Regions from separate parts of the Leuconostoc sp. XM4 genome, predicted to be linked through region 3. Evidence: riboswitches for the same ligand, from Rfam matches in the RefSeq annotation. Region 3 holds a riboswitch; each other region holds the start of a gene.

Region 1 (5,488 bases), 400 kb from region 3:
AAGCGTCACGAACCAATCACTATTTATGACACTTGGTTCTATTAACTCTAAAATTTGATTGATATGTTCCCCTATAAACACTTAAAAAAGCCACAATATCATTATATATTGTGGCTTTTTAGTATTTACTAATTTAAATTATAAGTCAATTTTTCCAACATAATGTAACTGCGGATCGTGAGACATGTCATTAGGATTTGTTCCCAAAACATTAACTGGCACCGGCTCGTTTAGTTCCTTATAGTAAGCAGCCCAAAAGTCAGAAATTTGTTTTCGCCTGTCTCCAAAAAACATTGGTTGTTCACTAAATTTGACAAAGTCTTCAAAGGCTGTCACTACAAACTGTGAACAATAGAAGCTGTTCGTACCTGGCTGAAAAGAAAAGTTATAGGGTTTACCCAAATGCGTTTTAGCGTTAAAAATAATTCGCTTCGTATTTTTAACATTTGTGCGGTAAACATCAGCACTTTTATTTTTCTCTAAAAAAAGCTGAAGCGATTGTAAACAAACGCCTGAAGCAGCTGTTGCATGAATGACATTTTCTTCGTCGGCTAATATCGCAACATGAACAAAATTTCCCGTTGATTCTGCAATACCCTCATCCAGATCGCTATGTCCATTTTTTACAAAAAGTAAATCTGCTTGTTTTAATTTCATAATCATAGTCTAACACATTTGTTTACCAAAGCTTAATAACAAATAAACAGTACTGAATGAGTAGCATAACGACGCCAATGATTAACCACCCAGAAACTTTTGTTGGAAATAATCGGTGGTAGCTACGGCTTTCACCTTCTTCAAAGCCATGAGAGGTCATAGCCATCGCTAAATTATTTGACCATATTAATGCTTGACTAATGGCTTTAAAATAAAGTTTAGGCGACCAAAAACTCAAGACCTCACCTCGCATCAGCCCCACTGCCCGAATCGTTTTAACTGAATTTATAATTTTGGGAATAAAACTCAATGCACCCAGAATGCCATATACAAAGGTTGCGGACATTTTGACATTTTGTTCAAGAGAACGTAATAATTCGTACAAAACCATAGTCGACATAAATGCCGCACCCATGAATACATAAGCACCTACACGTGTGGTCATTACTAGTGCAAAATGTAATCGTTGTGATTCGTCTCCTGTACCAAAAAAATAAAATGAGGTGAATGATCCGACTGCCGGCAAAATTGATACAATCAATAATCGAGCAAAAGTTTTCAAATGGCTTTTAGTCACTATTAAAATCAAAATACTAACAACAATTAAAAACAGATTGAGATAAACTGATTTTGTGAACGCAATTTCTATCGAAATAAGCAATACTAATAGTAATTTTTGTGTTTCATTCATGAATTAACTACACTTTCATATTTCAAACCATTTTGATCAAAGCGAACATGATAATCAATATATTGAATAATGCCGTGTGTTTGGTGTGAAATCATGATAATACTTTGTTCAAGGTCATTTGACGACTGTTTAATGATTTGCATGACATGTTGAATAGAATTCGTATCCAATCCAGATAATGGCTCATCTAACAGCAAGGTATCGGGTGCAATAATTAACATAATCAGTATTTGTAGCTTTTTTTGTTGGCCACCTGACAATTCGTAAACACTATGCTTTTCAAGACCTATTAAATTTAACTTTTGCATGCACTGGTCAACCTTCTCAGTTGTCCAATAATCAGCGTGATGGCTATGGGCTCTAGCCTGCTCAACTTCTTCAGAAACGGTAATGTTTAAAAATTGGTCAGCTGCATTTTGAAAAACTAAACCAACTTTCCTAGCATATATTTTTTTACGAAGTTTATCGAGTAGCTTCCTTTGATACAACAACGAACCCTCATAATCGTGTAATCTTGCAAAAGTAAGCAGTAAGCTTGATTTTCCAATACCATTGGGTCCAGTAATTAATGTGATTTTATCTTTTGCCCACTCAAAACTGCTATTCTTCAATATGGATTGTTTACCGTTGTTTACCGTCACATGTGCCATGCTAAACACAGACTCATTAAATTCATCATTAGTAACAATACTATCATTTACATCTTGTTTAAAAAAAGGAGACCAAGCTGTAGAATCAACACATGCTATATGTCGATTTTCAATACGATATAAATCTGTTATCAGATTTTCGTATCCACTTGTGTCATGATCTGAAACTAAAATACCATGTCCTTGATCAACTAATTTTTTTAACAATACTTGTAACTCATGTCGATGCTCTGGATCAACGGCCGCAAAAGGTTCATCCAATAAAATAATTTCTGCACCCATCGCTAATGTTTCAGCTAAAGCAACCTTTTGCAATTCTCCACCTGACAAGTATGAAAGTTCTCGGTGTCGCAGTGATTCAATTCCTACCTCTGATAAAGCAGAATTAATTCTCTTATCAATTTCCTCGGTAGTTAAAGATAAATTTTCTAATGAAAAAATCAATTCATCTTCTACGCGATCCATGGCAAATTGTTGATCTGGATGCTGAAATAGCATGGCAACTTTTTTAGCGCGATGGTTCGCTTTGATTTGAGCAATTGACTGATGGTTCAAAGACACTTCCTGTGACAATTCGCCGCCATATTTAGGATATAACCCAGCTAAGGCAGTCATCAAAGTTGATTTGCCACATCCAGATGAACCAACTAATAATATAAATTGTTCTGGTCTAATCTCCAGTGAAATATCTTCTAAGATAATTTCATCGTCAAATTTAATATCTAAATGATTGGCCTTTAATTCCGTCATACTTTTATTGACCTTATCGGTTTGTTTTTAATAATTTAGACTTCTCTAGCAAGTTGACAATCCAGTAAACTAATAGACCAGCAAAAAATGCAATTGAAATCCAGCGAACAATAAACAACCCAACTAGCATACCAAAATCAAATTGTAGATATCCATCGTGGAACAATGACCAGATGAATGTCACGCATGTTCCAGTAAATGTTGACAAAATCAAACCCATTTTCCAGCTTTTATATCCTGTCAAAGTAAAACCAAGCTCTGATCCGATACCTTGAATAAGTCCAGAAATTAGTGTTGCAACACCCCAATAGCCGCCCAACAAGGCTTCTCCAGTGGCGCCAAGCAATTCACCTATTAATCCCGCACCAACACGTTTCAATAAATAACTAGCCAATGGGGCTGCCATCATCCATGGCCCAATAGTGATTGCAATGGTGTATTGGTGTAACCCAAGCGGAACTAAGACTGCATCAAGTGCTGTGTACACTGGATCCATAATAAAATAAATCACACCAAAGGCGATACCAATCAACGCCATTAAAATGACTTCTCGCAAAGACCATTTCCCTTTTGATCCCGCTGTTACTGTTTCTACTTGTTCCATAAACATCTCTCCTCTTGTTTCGAGGCTGTATGTTTCGATAAAATACCTTTTATAGTATAAGTGTCTATACAAAAAGCCACCAACCACAAAAGAATTTAGTGATTGATGGCATCAAAAAGACATCTTAATCTAACTTATTCTTCCTTCGCAGGTATTAACCTGACAGGTTCAATGGGTATTATCTCAACCTTACGGTACCCCAGATAAAATATTAACTTCGTGAATTAGTATAACCCATTCTAATTTTAAATGCAAAGAAATTTTCTAGCCCATTAGCTACACCATAAAACCATTTGCAATTTTAATTTTTCAATGCTATGCTAATCTCATTAAAAAAAATATATGCTGTCCACTAGGGGTGCCTTCTTGGCTGAGATGATATTACTTATCAATCCCTTCGAACCTGATCTAGTCAATACTAGCGTAGGAAAGTGGTATTCTTTTTACAAAAGATACTCTTTTTTGCCTATAGTCAAGAGAGAGTTTTTTTGTTGGACATGTAAAGATTTTAGGAGAAATTATGTTTTCAGAAGAATTGCGCACCCAAGCTGCACCAATTATGACAGCCATTCATGATCACGCATTTGTTCGTGGCATTGCGGACGGTTACGTTCCCCGAGAAGCTTTGATTTTTTACGTTGAACAAGATTTCCAATATCTTAGTGAATTTATCAAAATTTATGCCAATGCCATTACAAAATTAACTGATCGTAATGAAATGAAATTTTTTGCTGATTCAATTGATTTCATTTTAAATAGCGAAATTCATCCCCATCATGTTTTTTGTGACGTTGCCGGCGTCGAATATGAAACATTGCAACACGCCACGCCAACACCTAAAGCATATCTATACGAATCACATATGTATCGTGCGGCTGACACCGGCTCCTTATTAAATATTCTAGCTGCTTTTCAGGCGTGCCCTTGGACCTATAATGAAATTGCAAAAAAACAAGTTCAGGAGAAAGCGAACACAAATGATAACCCATTCAAAAGCTGGATTGATTTTTATGATAATACAGATGATGATTCGGAAGTTTCACTATCTGACAAAATCTTTGAATGGATAGATCGCTTGGCAGAAAATGCAACAACTCAACAACGCCAACAGGCCACACAGTTTTTTCTTAAAAGTTGTGAATTAGAATGGCAGTTCTGGGAACAAGCCTACCACCAAGAAGACTGGCGCTTCAAAGATGTATTAAATCAGGCAAACACTTTGTAAGGCTATTGATGTAAAGAAGTGAAATTTAATAACACAAAAATGTTGCGTCGTTATTTAATGACGCAACATTTTTGTGTATCCGTGAATTTATTTGTTTGTAGCTTTCAAAAAAGCTAATTTTAATTCAGCATTGTCTTCTGGTGTACCTAACGCAATACGAATCCACTCAGGATTAAGTCGATCGTTGACTTGGAAACCTTGTTCTAATAATTTTTGACCAACTTTTTTCGTTTCGCCAACCTTTATCCAAATAAAATTAGCCTGTGATTCATAAAACTTAAACTTATTTTTAGTCAAAAAATCTTGGAACTTTTGGCGCTCTACTTGAAAACGTTGGACATTTTTCTGCAAGTACTCTTGATCTAATACAGCAGCCGTGCCACCAACAATCTGATAGGTTGATAAATTATACGGTAAACGAACTGCTTGCATCGCACTATAAAGGGGATCTTGCATAATGCCATATCCAACACGTAAATTAGCTAGACCGTATGCCTTTGATAAGGTACGTAGCACAACCAAGTTTGTGTACTCAGCTACCAAAGGTGCCACGGTAGCATCAGGTTCATCTACAAAATCATAGTAGGCTTCGTCCACTACTAACGTAATATTTGCTGGCAGCTTGTCCAAAAAGCGCTTAATGGAGCTGGTTGTTTCGAATACCCCTGTTGGATTGTTGGGGTTAGCTATCCATACCATAGCAGTTTTATCATCAATAGCATCTAAAATCGCATCAAAATCAACATGCCCGTTATCAACATTAACGGGTATTTTTTTTGTTGTAGACTGTTCGATTTGTGCATGCATCGCATATTCACCAAATGTCGGATTGGGAATAATAATATTTGATCCTGGTTCCAACACAACACGAGTCAACAGCTCAATCAATTCATCTGCGCCAGCACCAAACA
Region 2 (5,488 bases), 220 kb from region 3:
TAGATGAACATAAGAAAACGAAGCACCCAAAAGTAATATGGACTCATGATTTTTTTCTGCTTCTTGAAGAGCAACGATTAGTTCCGAATAGTTTAGTTGGTTATTTTCAAAAAAGATATGGCTATTTTCAGTACCAAATTCTCGTATAGCGGTTGATATATAGCGAGATAAAGAAGAGTTAGGGTTATCTGCCATACCCGGAAACAAAGAAAGTATTCTAATTTTATCCGTATTAGGCAAAACGTTTTTCTTGAATCCTGCCCGCATAGATTCTTCCCAAATATTTAAATTCGAGATATAATGTTTGCTTCTATGATTAATATTTGTTGTGCCACTCGAATAAAAAACATCCGCAGCTTGATTAATATCTTCGGTTGACAGAATTAATTCTTTGTACGCTTGAATCGGAATTAGCGGAACCTCGCGCCAGTTTTTTACGGTCAAGAGGTTTTTATGTCGTAATTGGGCAAATTTTTTATATGGTAAATTGTTTTGAAATTGATAAGCAAAAATGCGCATAGCTAGCTGATTGAAGTCCGATTCATATCGCTCTGTTTGATGATCCTTGTATTTATTAATGAAAGTTAAAATGTCGCTTTGAATTTTTTTAGATTTTTCAATCATGAGATCCTCTTATATTTTTTATCATTCGTGGTAAGTTAACCAAGGCAAACTGTAAGATGATGGCAGACAACGCACCGACTAATATGCTATTAGATAATAATTCACCTGTAACACCTGACCAGCCGGTTGCATAGTTGGGCAGAGCAATCGCTAGTATGATAGACAATCCAATAATCATGTTATTTTCATTGTTGTCAGGCGCTCTTTTCAAAATGTTGAATCCAGTCAGAATTAAAGTTGTTGCTGCGGGCAAAAATATGCCCCCAATCACTGGACTAGGCGTTATTGCCAAAAACGCACCAATTTTAGGAACAAAACCTAGTACGACAAACAAAATTCCTGCAATAATTACTGGTATTCTCGAAACATTACCAGTTAAGTTTAAAATCCCTACATTCTGCGCAAAAGCAGTTGTTGGAAAGGCTCCGAACAAGGATGAAAACATTGATCCCGCAGATTCGCCAATTAGACCATTTTGAATGCGCCTTGGTGAAATATTTTCTTTTAAAGTATCGCCAGCTGCCTGATAGACACCTAAAGCCTCTACCACTGCAACCACATAGGCAACAAAGAATGTCAAAAACATGACCCAATTAAACTTTAGCGATCCATAAGGCAATAAATGAGGCATGCCAAACCATGATTTTGTTGATAATACGCTGTAATCTACGACACCTAACGAAACTGCTAGAATATCACCAACAATTAGCGCGATTAAAAAGGAAAAACGCTTCCAAAATCCCTTACCAAATATCGACAATAGAATGACAATAGTTGCTGTAGTAACAGACAAAATAAGTGTTGTTGGTGAAGAGAAACCTTTATCACCTGGATAACCACCTAAGAATTCAGATAGTGTGAATCCAGATAAAGAAATACCAACCAAAAATATTAGTGTTCCGGTAATTGCTGGTGTCAATAATTTGATTAGTTTATTGATAAGTCCTGTAACGGACAATAAAAATACAATGAGTGCACTCAGTAAAATTGAACCACTCGCCGTTGCTAACTGACCAGCTTTACCAGCATTAATCATTAACGCGTCAAAAGCAGCTGACGGCCCTTGAACAATAGGCAGCTTCGCTAATTTTGTTGCCTGTGTAAGCGTGACTAATCCTGAAACAATAAAAATCGTGTTCACAAGATTAGTTGATAAGTTCAGTGAGAGCCCTGCGGCAGCGGCAACATAAATTGGATCTAACCATACGTTAGAAACAAACACGTGCTGTATTCCAGCTAGGCCATGATCCATGATTCGATTATGTTTTGGTGTCATCATAATTAAATTCCTTTTCCAATAAAAAAAGTGCCCTTAAATACATAAAAAAGGACACTTTTGACAACAGTACATGTCGTTATCAAATATTGGTCACTTTCCTACGCTAGTATTAACTAGATCAGGTTCAAAGGGACCGATATACATCATCTCAGTCTTTGCGACGCCCCTAGTGATTATTATTCATTTTTCAAAAAAATCCTCTCAACAAGTCATTTTATGCAATAAAAAAACATTTTTCTCACCTAGAGAAAAATGCTACGTTAAAAAATGTAGCACTTTCCTACGCTGATGTTAATCAGTTCAGGTTCGAAGGGTTCTTCTCAGCCATTTTGGCGCCCCTAGCACAAGCATTATTGTATCATAAATTTTCTATTAAATGTAAGTAATTCATTCTATTTTTCACATAAGTTTGTCATTAAGTGATATCCTTACTGATGAAATTTACCTTTCACAAATCAGCCAGTCGAGTATATAAAAAATACCAGTCTGTTACTAAACACAGACCAGTATTTTGATGCCTCGTCATTAAGGCTGTACTTGTGTTTTCCCCTGCTCATCATTGTACAACTTAGTATCATATATTTTGATAAATGGTAAGTAAATAATGAAAGCTATTACAACACAGATTATTGCTAAGACTGCTGCTTTCCAATCAACGGTACTAATAAATGCACCGATTCCGGCTGGGGATGGCCATGGTGCTTGAATAACAATTGGCCGAATGATATGGAAGTTAATGGCTGCATAAGCAACGGAAGCTGTTGCCATTGGTGCCAAGAAAAATGGAATAGCTAGATAAGGATTATAAACAATTGGTAATCCAAATATTAACGGCTCGTTAATATTAAAAAGTGATGGTACGATTGAAGCTCGGCCTAAAACTTTTAGTTGTTCGGAACGTGCTAGTAAAGTAATAAATATGCATAATCCAAGTGTCGCACCAGAGCCACCTAAGATAGCAAAGGCATTATTAAATTCTCCAGCAAACGGTATGTTAGCCCCATTTGAATTTGCTACCATATTTGCTAAGAAGATAGGCGTAATAAATGCGGAAATAATGTTAGCGCCATGAATACCAACAATCCACAAGGCATGAATCAAGAACTCAATCACCATAATTCCTAGCCAGGTGCTAGTCATGCTTGTAACGAAGCTAAATGGTATTGCAATCATTTTGAAAATGTCAGTACCGAGTAACACTAAGGAACCATTAATACCCAGTACAACAAAAGCAATAACGAAAGTTGGAATCAATGCCGTAAATGATCTTGATACACCTTCCGGTACAGCATCCGGCATTTTAATCGTCCAGTTATGTTTCACACAGAATGAATACAACCAAACTGCTAAAATAGCCATAATAATCGCTGTGAAAATACCACTTGTTCCAACACGGTCGATTGTGCTAGTCATTCTAAATCCGTTGATAACTGTCTCGTCCTTGGATATAGTATTTAGCAGAACAATTTTTCCGCCTTTTAAAACCAATTCTGGCAAGCACATAAAGAATGCAAATAGTGATAAGAAGGCACCATTTAATGGCGCTACTTTTAGTTTATCTTCTGTTTGAATAATACGAGTTAATTCAAAACCAATTGCTAAACTAAAATACATGGCTAAGATACCCATGGTTGCTGTGTTGGCAATCATGTACAAATCGCTAAACTTAAAGAATGTTGCGTCGAAAAAATCATTTAAGAACGGAAATACTGTCGGTAATATATTCAAAACTAATATCATAGATCCCACAATTGTAAAAGGAATTGAAGCCATACCAGCAGCCATGATAGCTCTCACAATTCTATATTGGGAAACTTTGGTCATTGGTTTCAAAAGCACTTTTTGTAGGAAGTTAAACATAGGTCCATTTTCCATAACTATTTCATCTCCTTATTATTTTTAAGAACGGACTGATAGGCTGTCAAACGTGCGTAATATTTATCGTGATTTGTTGCAATCAAGCCTAACCTTTTGTTAACTATGAGAAGTATGCTACTACTGAGTAATAACAGGATTAGTACCACTAAGCGGTTACTACCAGTATTTTGTATAAATTGGTAAAAAAATGTAAATAACGATGTTGGGATGCTCACCATTAAAATGATATTCACGATAAGCTGTGATCTGAAGAACACTTTTGAATAAATCAGTTGGTTCGTATGATGTCCAAATAACTTAATTTGTTCAATAATTGCTAGCGAAGCGATAAACATTAAAGCAACAGGTATTAGTGCCACTAGGGTCTGCCACATAATTATGGCCCAATACAAGTTTACGAACAGAAAGAATGCCGTGGCATAACGGATTAACATGAATCGATTAAACTGCATGCTTTTAAGGCTCATTTCCGTACGATTTTTTTCGATTGCGACCTCTAAACCGTGCTGTTTATCCTGTGGCTTTTTTGGCCCTCGTTTGATTCCTTTTTTCAATGTCTTGTACCTCCTCATAAAGAGTCTGCATTTCAATAGCCATCTCACGTAAAGTCATCGTTGTCATTAAGTGGTCTTGTGCATGGACTAATATAATTTCCATATCAATATGACTACCCTCAGCGTATTCTTGTAACAAGTTTGTTTGCGATTTATGAGCTAATAGTAACTCGTCATTTGATAATTTTAGATTTTCGTTAGATAACTTAAAGTTTTTTTCTCTCATGGCTTCAAAAGCCTTATGAACCATTGTGCGCGCATTTCCACTGTGTAAAATAATTTCAAAAGCGACAACTTGAATGTCTTCTGATTTCATATATACTTACCTCCTTTCATCATTAACAGAAAATTATGCCGAAATTCTGAAAAATTTCTTGAGGCAACCAACCGACCCTGTTCTTCAGTATTTTCTGTAAATTTTACAATTGCCTGCGTCGTTTCTGTCAAACCCTTATTGCTCCGATAGGATGGTGATAGCAGGAAAACTAGCTGAATGTTTGGATGCTCGTCAGACCATCTGACACCATTTGGTATAATTCCAATAGCAATTTTGGGTACTCGACTCATCGGCATAGCAGGATGTGGAACGGCGATAGTATCACTAAAAACGATTGAGCTCAGTTGTTCACGTTGATCGATTTGTTCCAAAAATTCATGTTTTAATTCGGTAGGTTCATTGGACATCAGCATATTAGTTAACTCTTGTAGTAATTCCTTTCGATGAGGCGATACCTGCCATATTTTAAAACTTGACTGATCAATAAATTGATCAAAATGATTTAAAACACTATTAATTGGTTGCTTTTTCTCTACAGCAATATATTTATTTCGGACTTGCTCATTATCTAAAAATTCATTTATTTTTTGAACATCTGCTTCGGTTAAAAAAATACTTACCTGTATGACTGGAACCTTGAAAACACGTGTTGACAGATCAATAGCACTGATAATGAGATTAACATTACTTAAAGTAGTGTCATCAACTTCATAATATCCTTTAATATCAACAATGTTTAAATACATGCCAAATTCTTTTTCGACACGATTGTTGAGTAACTGTGCCGATCCATACCCTGTTGCGCAGATAATTAAGGCTCTTGGTTTATTTAAATTTTTGTATTTTTCTGCTGCTGCCATCAAATGAAGTGCTAGA
Region 3 (5,488 bases):
ATTATGATTAAAGAACCAGATACATTAATGCTTATTGGGTTTATGGGTGCTGGGAAAACGACTGTGGGTAAGGAAATTGCTCGGCAACATCATTCAAAGTTCGTAGATATTGATTCTGAAATTGAACGTGCTGCCGGTAAATCAATCGCAGAAATTTTTGAAGAACGTGGCGAAGCCGGCTTCCGTGAGTTAGAAACCAAAGTTTTAAATAATGTGCAAACATTTGATGGTGTTGTTGCCACGGGCGGGGGTGTAGTGGAACGACCAGAAAACTTAGAAATTCTGCGCCATTCTCCAGCGACAATTATTTATTTACATGGCAATTTAGAAAGTACTATTGGCCGCTTAATTCTTGAAGGACAGCGCCCGTTACTTCAAGAAAAATCGACGGCGGAATTCTTTGCATTATGGCAGGAACGTGACCCAAAGTACGAAGAAGTTGCCAATTTCACCGTAGAAACAGTTGGTAAAACACCGGCGCGTATTGCAGCTGAGATTATTGCCTTATTTAGCGCTAATGAGGATGAACTAGCACTACTACAATTGCGTTCACAGATAGATGCATTTGATCGTCAAATTTTTAAAATTATTTCGGAACGTTTTCAGATTGTTGAAGCAGTGGCTCGTTATAAAGAAAAATTTGGTATACCAACGATTCAACAGGATCGTATGTTAAAGTTACGTAAGGAATTGAAATCAGATTTTAGTACTTCTGTAGATATCACAGATGACATGATTGATGGTATTATGACCATTTTGATGCAGGCTGCCATTGACAAAGAGAATAGGCAATTAAATAGGTGATTTATGAAACTTCACACATTAGGACCAAGTGGCACAGATTCTGAACAGGCAGCACAATATTATTTAACGGACGAAACCCTAATTTTGCACAATAGTTTTGAAGAAGTTTTATTACATCTAAGTGACTATAAAGGGGATAAAATAATTTTACCAGTTGCATTTAAGTCTAATCAGGAACCAGATTTGAATTGGGCCGACTTTAATTATTTAAATTGGTCACAGCTTGCAATTGAACAAACATTTTCGCTACCCTTAATGACGATGAGTGTGATTGAAAATACCCAATTTGAGCGAAATGTAGCAATAGTCCATGCGGCCACAGAAGGCTTAATGAAAAGATATTTAACCTCTGTGAATTTAGATAATGCTTGGGGGCCGTCAGTGATGTTTGCACCAAGTAAAATTGTTGCATTACAGAGCTTTATAAAAGAACAAAATCGGTTTACAATTGTTTCTGAAGAACAATTCAAAAAATTACCTGAAAGTAGTGACGGAAAATACCAAATTAGGCAACAATTAAAGCCTCAGATGGTTTGGATCGTCTATAGAGTCCTATGACATTAAGAGAACTATTAAACATACCTAGCAGTACGAATAAACCGATTATAGCAGTCCCCCTAACTTTAGGACCTACGGACAAAATTAGTCCGTTCGCTCAAAAACTACAACAACAAAATCCAGACATTGTTGAATGGCGGGCAGATTACATCGCAGATGACTTTAGTCAGGCGGTTATGTGGCAACAAGTTAAGGATGGGGCACAAAGTGAATTGGCGCAAAAAGACGTTTCTGCCATGACAGAAGCGAAAATGTTGTCAGAAATTGATAATGCCAAGCAAGAATTCATGGCTAATTGGCCACAAATAAATGTTCAAATTATTAAAGAGTTAACTGGTACGGTGTTTAATAGTATTGGTGGTTTTCCGGTGTTGTTAACATATCGTACGGTTACACAAGGTGGCCGTGGTGAAATGGGCCCAACCGAGTATGCCACTTTTATGATTACTGCTTTACACTCGGGGTTTCCGTTTGCAGCTGTTGATGTTGAATATACATTAGATGAGCCGCTACGACAAAGTATTATGGACGCAGCGAATAAAGCCAATGTTCCAGTATTACTGTCATACCACGATTTTGAATCTACCCCTAAAAATTTGCCAGCTTTAATCAGTGATATGGCTGATACTTCAGCAGATATTATCAAATTGGCTGTCATGCCTGAATCCGAAAAAGACGTTGATTACCTATTGCAAACAACTAAGAACGTCAATATTTCGCAACCATTAATCACGATGAGCATGGGAGAGATAGGTAAACGTAGCCGTATCGAGGGATATGAATATGGGTCAGAAATGACCTTTGCAGTACTTGATGGTACACAAGGAAGTGCTCCTGGGCAGCTGACAATTAATGAATTATTGCAAGCTTGGCAATAATGTGTTATATTAGTTAAGACCAACTGGGTAGTATCTATCTACCTACCCGCTATCTCTCCGGAGGTAGCGTTTTTTGTTTACTTTGATTTACTAGGCAATTATTTCTTGTGTTTACAAAAAATAAATGTTATAGTATTTATGAAATTATATATGTATGTCTGGGGTGCCCGCGAGGGCTGAGAAATACCCATTGAACCTGATCGGATTAAAATCTGCGTAGGAAGATGTGATTAATAGATTTTTTATTAAGCTGTTTTTTTGCGTACCCATTTGCGCAAAAAAACAGCTTTTTTATTTGAAAAATTTAAAAAGGTTCAGTGTATTGAAAAATTTCAAAAATATATTATCAGGAGGTTTACGAAAAGGAGCCCATGGATGTAAATATAACTAAGGTGCTAAAGCTATATTTAGTCACAAATCGATACGATTATTCTGATGAAGAGTTTTTAGGTCGAATTGAAAAAGCATGTCAGAACGGTGTCACACTCGTTCAGCTAAGAGAAAAGGAGGTTACCACGCATAAGTATTTTGAACTGGCAACGAAAGTGAAAGAAATTACTGACAGATTCAGAATTCCATTGATTATTGATGACAGAATAGATATCTGTCAAGCAGTTGATGCTGCTGGTGTCCATATTGGCGATAATGACTTACCGATATCAGTCGCAAGACGTTTAATTGGTCCAGAAAAAATTTTGGGTGTGTCTGCTAAAAGTGTCATGAGAGCCACACAGGCCGAACTAGAGGGGGCAGATTATTTAGGAGTTGGCGCTATTTATCCAACTAAGACCAAGGTAATCACAAAACCTACGTCAATCGAAACTTTAAAGGAGATTACACGAACTGTCTCCATACCAGTCATTGCAATTGGTGGTATCAAGGAACATACAATTCACAACTTTAAAAATACTGAAGTCAATGGTGTGGCGATGGTTAGCGAAATTATGTGTGCCGAAAATATAGCGGACAAAGTATCCGACACGATTAAAGCACTTGACCAAGTACTTTAAAAACTAGAGAAAGGTGGTCCTAGGTAATGCTTAAGATAAATGGCTCTGTAGAGAATCAGTACGTTGGAAAGACAATTGCACAACTGCTCAATGACAAAAATGCTGCTTTAGAAAACATTGTAGTTGAACACAACGGTAAGATTTTACAACGTGAACGTTTTGTAGATACTTTTATTCATAATGATGATCAAATTGAAATTATTTCATTTGTAGGCGGAGGTTAAAGGAAGTCTTATGCACAAAATTAATATTGATGGTTACAGCGTTCAAGAAGTATATGAAGATATGAAACAACGCAATGTGCCAGGAACGTCAGAAAAACTTGCACAGGCTCATGTGACTATTGCAGGTGCCGGTGGACTTGGCTCTAATATTGCCATCGCATTAGCGCGTGCAGGAGTAGGGCATTTGACTTTGATTGATTTTGATGCTGTTGAGTTGAGTAACCTGAATCGACAGCAATTTAAATTGAGTCAAATTAATGTACCAAAGGTGATTGCGCTAAAACAAAATATATTAGAGTTCAATCCATTTATTACAATTTCAACAATTCAAGAAAGAGTCACGTCGCAAAATGTTGAAGCTCTATTTGGTGATAGTGATATCATATGTGAAGCATTTGATGACCCGCATAGTAAAGCAGTCCTATTAGGTAGTTCTCGTGAAATTTTTCCAAATAAACCGCTTGTTATGGGCAACGGGTTAGCTGGAATTCATAGTCCAAATAATATTAAAACGAGACAACAGAGCGAAAATGTATACATCTGTGGGGATAACATTAGTGCTGGAGTAGAAGGATTGATGGCACCAAGAGTGCTTGTGTGCGCTGGTCATCAAGCAAATGTCATTTTACAGCTAATACTCGGTAAAGTGGCTTTATAAATTTAGGAGAAACTGATAGTAATGAAAGAAAATACTGATACCTTGACCATTGGTGGTCATACATTCACTTCAAGATTCATTTTAGGATCCGGTAAATATTCCTATGAATTAATTGATTCAGCAGTAAAAAATGCTGATGCTCAGATAATAACAATGGCATTGAGACGTTCCAATGACGCCAAGGAAAATATTTTAAACTATATTCCTGAGAATGTCACTATTTTACCTAATACTTCAGGCTGCACAAATGCTGAAGAAACTATCCGAATTGCCCGTATTGCCCGTGAATTAAGTGGTAGTGACTTTATTAAATTAGAAGTAATTCCTGATAAAAAATACTTAATGCCTGATAATTACGAAACATTAAAAGCAACAGAAGTTCTGGCCAAAGAAGGCTTTATTGTAATGCCTTATATGTTGCCCGACTTAAACATAGCCAAACAATTAACCGATGCGGGAGCGGCAGCAATTATGCCACTAGGAGCACCAATTGGAACCAACAAGGGCCTGTCCAATAAAGATTTGATTCAAATTCTTATTAATGAGATTGACTTGCCAATTATAATTGATGCGGGTATCGGAAAACCTAGTCAAGCTGCTGAAGCTATGGAGATGGGGGCAGATGCCATTATGGCCAACACAGCAATGGCAACTGCTGGAAATATTCCTTTGATGGCTGAAGCATTCAAATTAGCAATCAATGCCGGGCGTAAAGCTTATTTAGCAAAACCTGGCCGGGTATTAGATGGATCTGCTTCACCGTCTTCAACACTAACAGGAGTAAGTAATCCTGCTTAGGATGAATTCAAAAAGGAAGTCACATGGAAAATACGATAGACCCAATAAATAAACGGCATAATAGTTGGGTCACTATTATTTTATTAAATTTTTTTGGTTGGATATTCATATATGCAGACCGTACAATATTAAATCCTGTTATGCCAGCTATTCAGTCAGAATTTGGCTTGAATCATAGCCAACTGGGTTTGATTTCGTCCTTGTTTTTCTTAACGTATACCATCGTGCAAATGCCTTTTTCTACCTTAGCAGACTACTTTAGTAAAAAATGGATTATTGGACTTGGTTTCATATTTTTTGGTGTGATGACCTTATTTTCTGGATTAGTCACAACTATTGGACTATTCTTAATTACTAGAGCAATGGTGGGTATTGGTGAAGGAAGCTTCTATGGCGCATCGTATGGATTATCCTCGCAAGTATTACCGAAAAACAAGTTAACTTTTGGAACAGCTTTAATTAATTCTGGACAGGCTTTTGGGCAAATTCTTGGCACATTATTATCCAGTATTCTTGTGTTACAGCTTCATTTTCATTGGTCTACCCCATTTATCACTA

What was found. Region 3 has a riboswitch for thiamine pyrophosphate ahead of thiE (thiamine phosphate synthase). Riboswitches for the same ligand answer to the same signal wherever they lie in the genome.
Region 1: another riboswitch for thiamine pyrophosphate. It lies ahead of tenA (thiaminase II); the one in region 3 lies ahead of thiE (thiamine phosphate synthase).
Region 2: another riboswitch for thiamine pyrophosphate. It lies ahead of RHP64_RS04610 (solute carrier family 23 protein); the one in region 3 lies ahead of thiE (thiamine phosphate synthase).

Annotation. Positions count from the first base shown of each region.
Region 1 is NZ_CP134507.1:1,537,135-1,542,622, forward strand. It holds gene nadE (ammonia-dependent NAD(+) synthetase) at 1-45, shown strand, start outside; gene RHP64_RS07720 (YiiX/YebB-like N1pC/P60 family cysteine hydrolase) at 139-663, opposite strand; gene RHP64_RS07725 (energy-coupling factor transporter transmembrane component T family protein) at 680-1,348, opposite strand; gene RHP64_RS07730 (ATP-binding cassette domain-containing protein) at 1,345-2,748, opposite strand; gene RHP64_RS07735 (ECF transporter S component) at 2,762-3,352, opposite strand; TPP riboswitch at 3,475-3,564, opposite strand; TPP riboswitch at 3,697-3,799, shown strand; gene tenA (thiaminase II) at 3,873-4,577, shown strand; gene hisC (histidinol-phosphate transaminase) at 4,665-5,488, opposite strand, start outside.
Region 2 is NZ_CP134507.1:919,725-925,212, reverse strand. It holds gene RHP64_RS04615 (LuxE/PaaK family acyltransferase) at 1-624, opposite strand, end outside; gene RHP64_RS04610 (solute carrier family 23 protein) at 617-1,903, opposite strand; TPP riboswitch at 1,982-2,081, opposite strand; TPP riboswitch at 2,164-2,253, opposite strand; gene celB (PTS cellobiose transporter subunit IIC) at 2,429-3,763, opposite strand; gene RHP64_RS04600 (hypothetical protein) at 3,781-4,335, opposite strand; gene RHP64_RS04595 (PTS cellobiose transporter subunit IIA) at 4,292-4,651, opposite strand; gene RHP64_RS04590 (BglG family transcription antiterminator) at 4,648-5,488, opposite strand, start outside.
Region 3 is NZ_CP134507.1:1,135,978-1,141,465, reverse strand. It holds gene RHP64_RS05785 (shikimate kinase) at 4-804, shown strand; gene RHP64_RS05780 (type 2 periplasmic-binding domain-containing protein) at 808-1,362, shown strand; gene RHP64_RS05775 (type I 3-dehydroquinate dehydratase) at 1,359-2,240, shown strand; TPP riboswitch at 2,390-2,480, shown strand; gene thiE (thiamine phosphate synthase) at 2,612-3,250, shown strand; gene thiS (sulfur carrier protein ThiS) at 3,277-3,474, shown strand; gene thiF (sulfur carrier protein ThiS adenylyltransferase ThiF) at 3,485-4,132, shown strand; gene RHP64_RS05755 (thiazole synthase) at 4,154-4,930, shown strand; gene RHP64_RS05750 (MFS transporter) at 4,954-5,488, shown strand, end outside.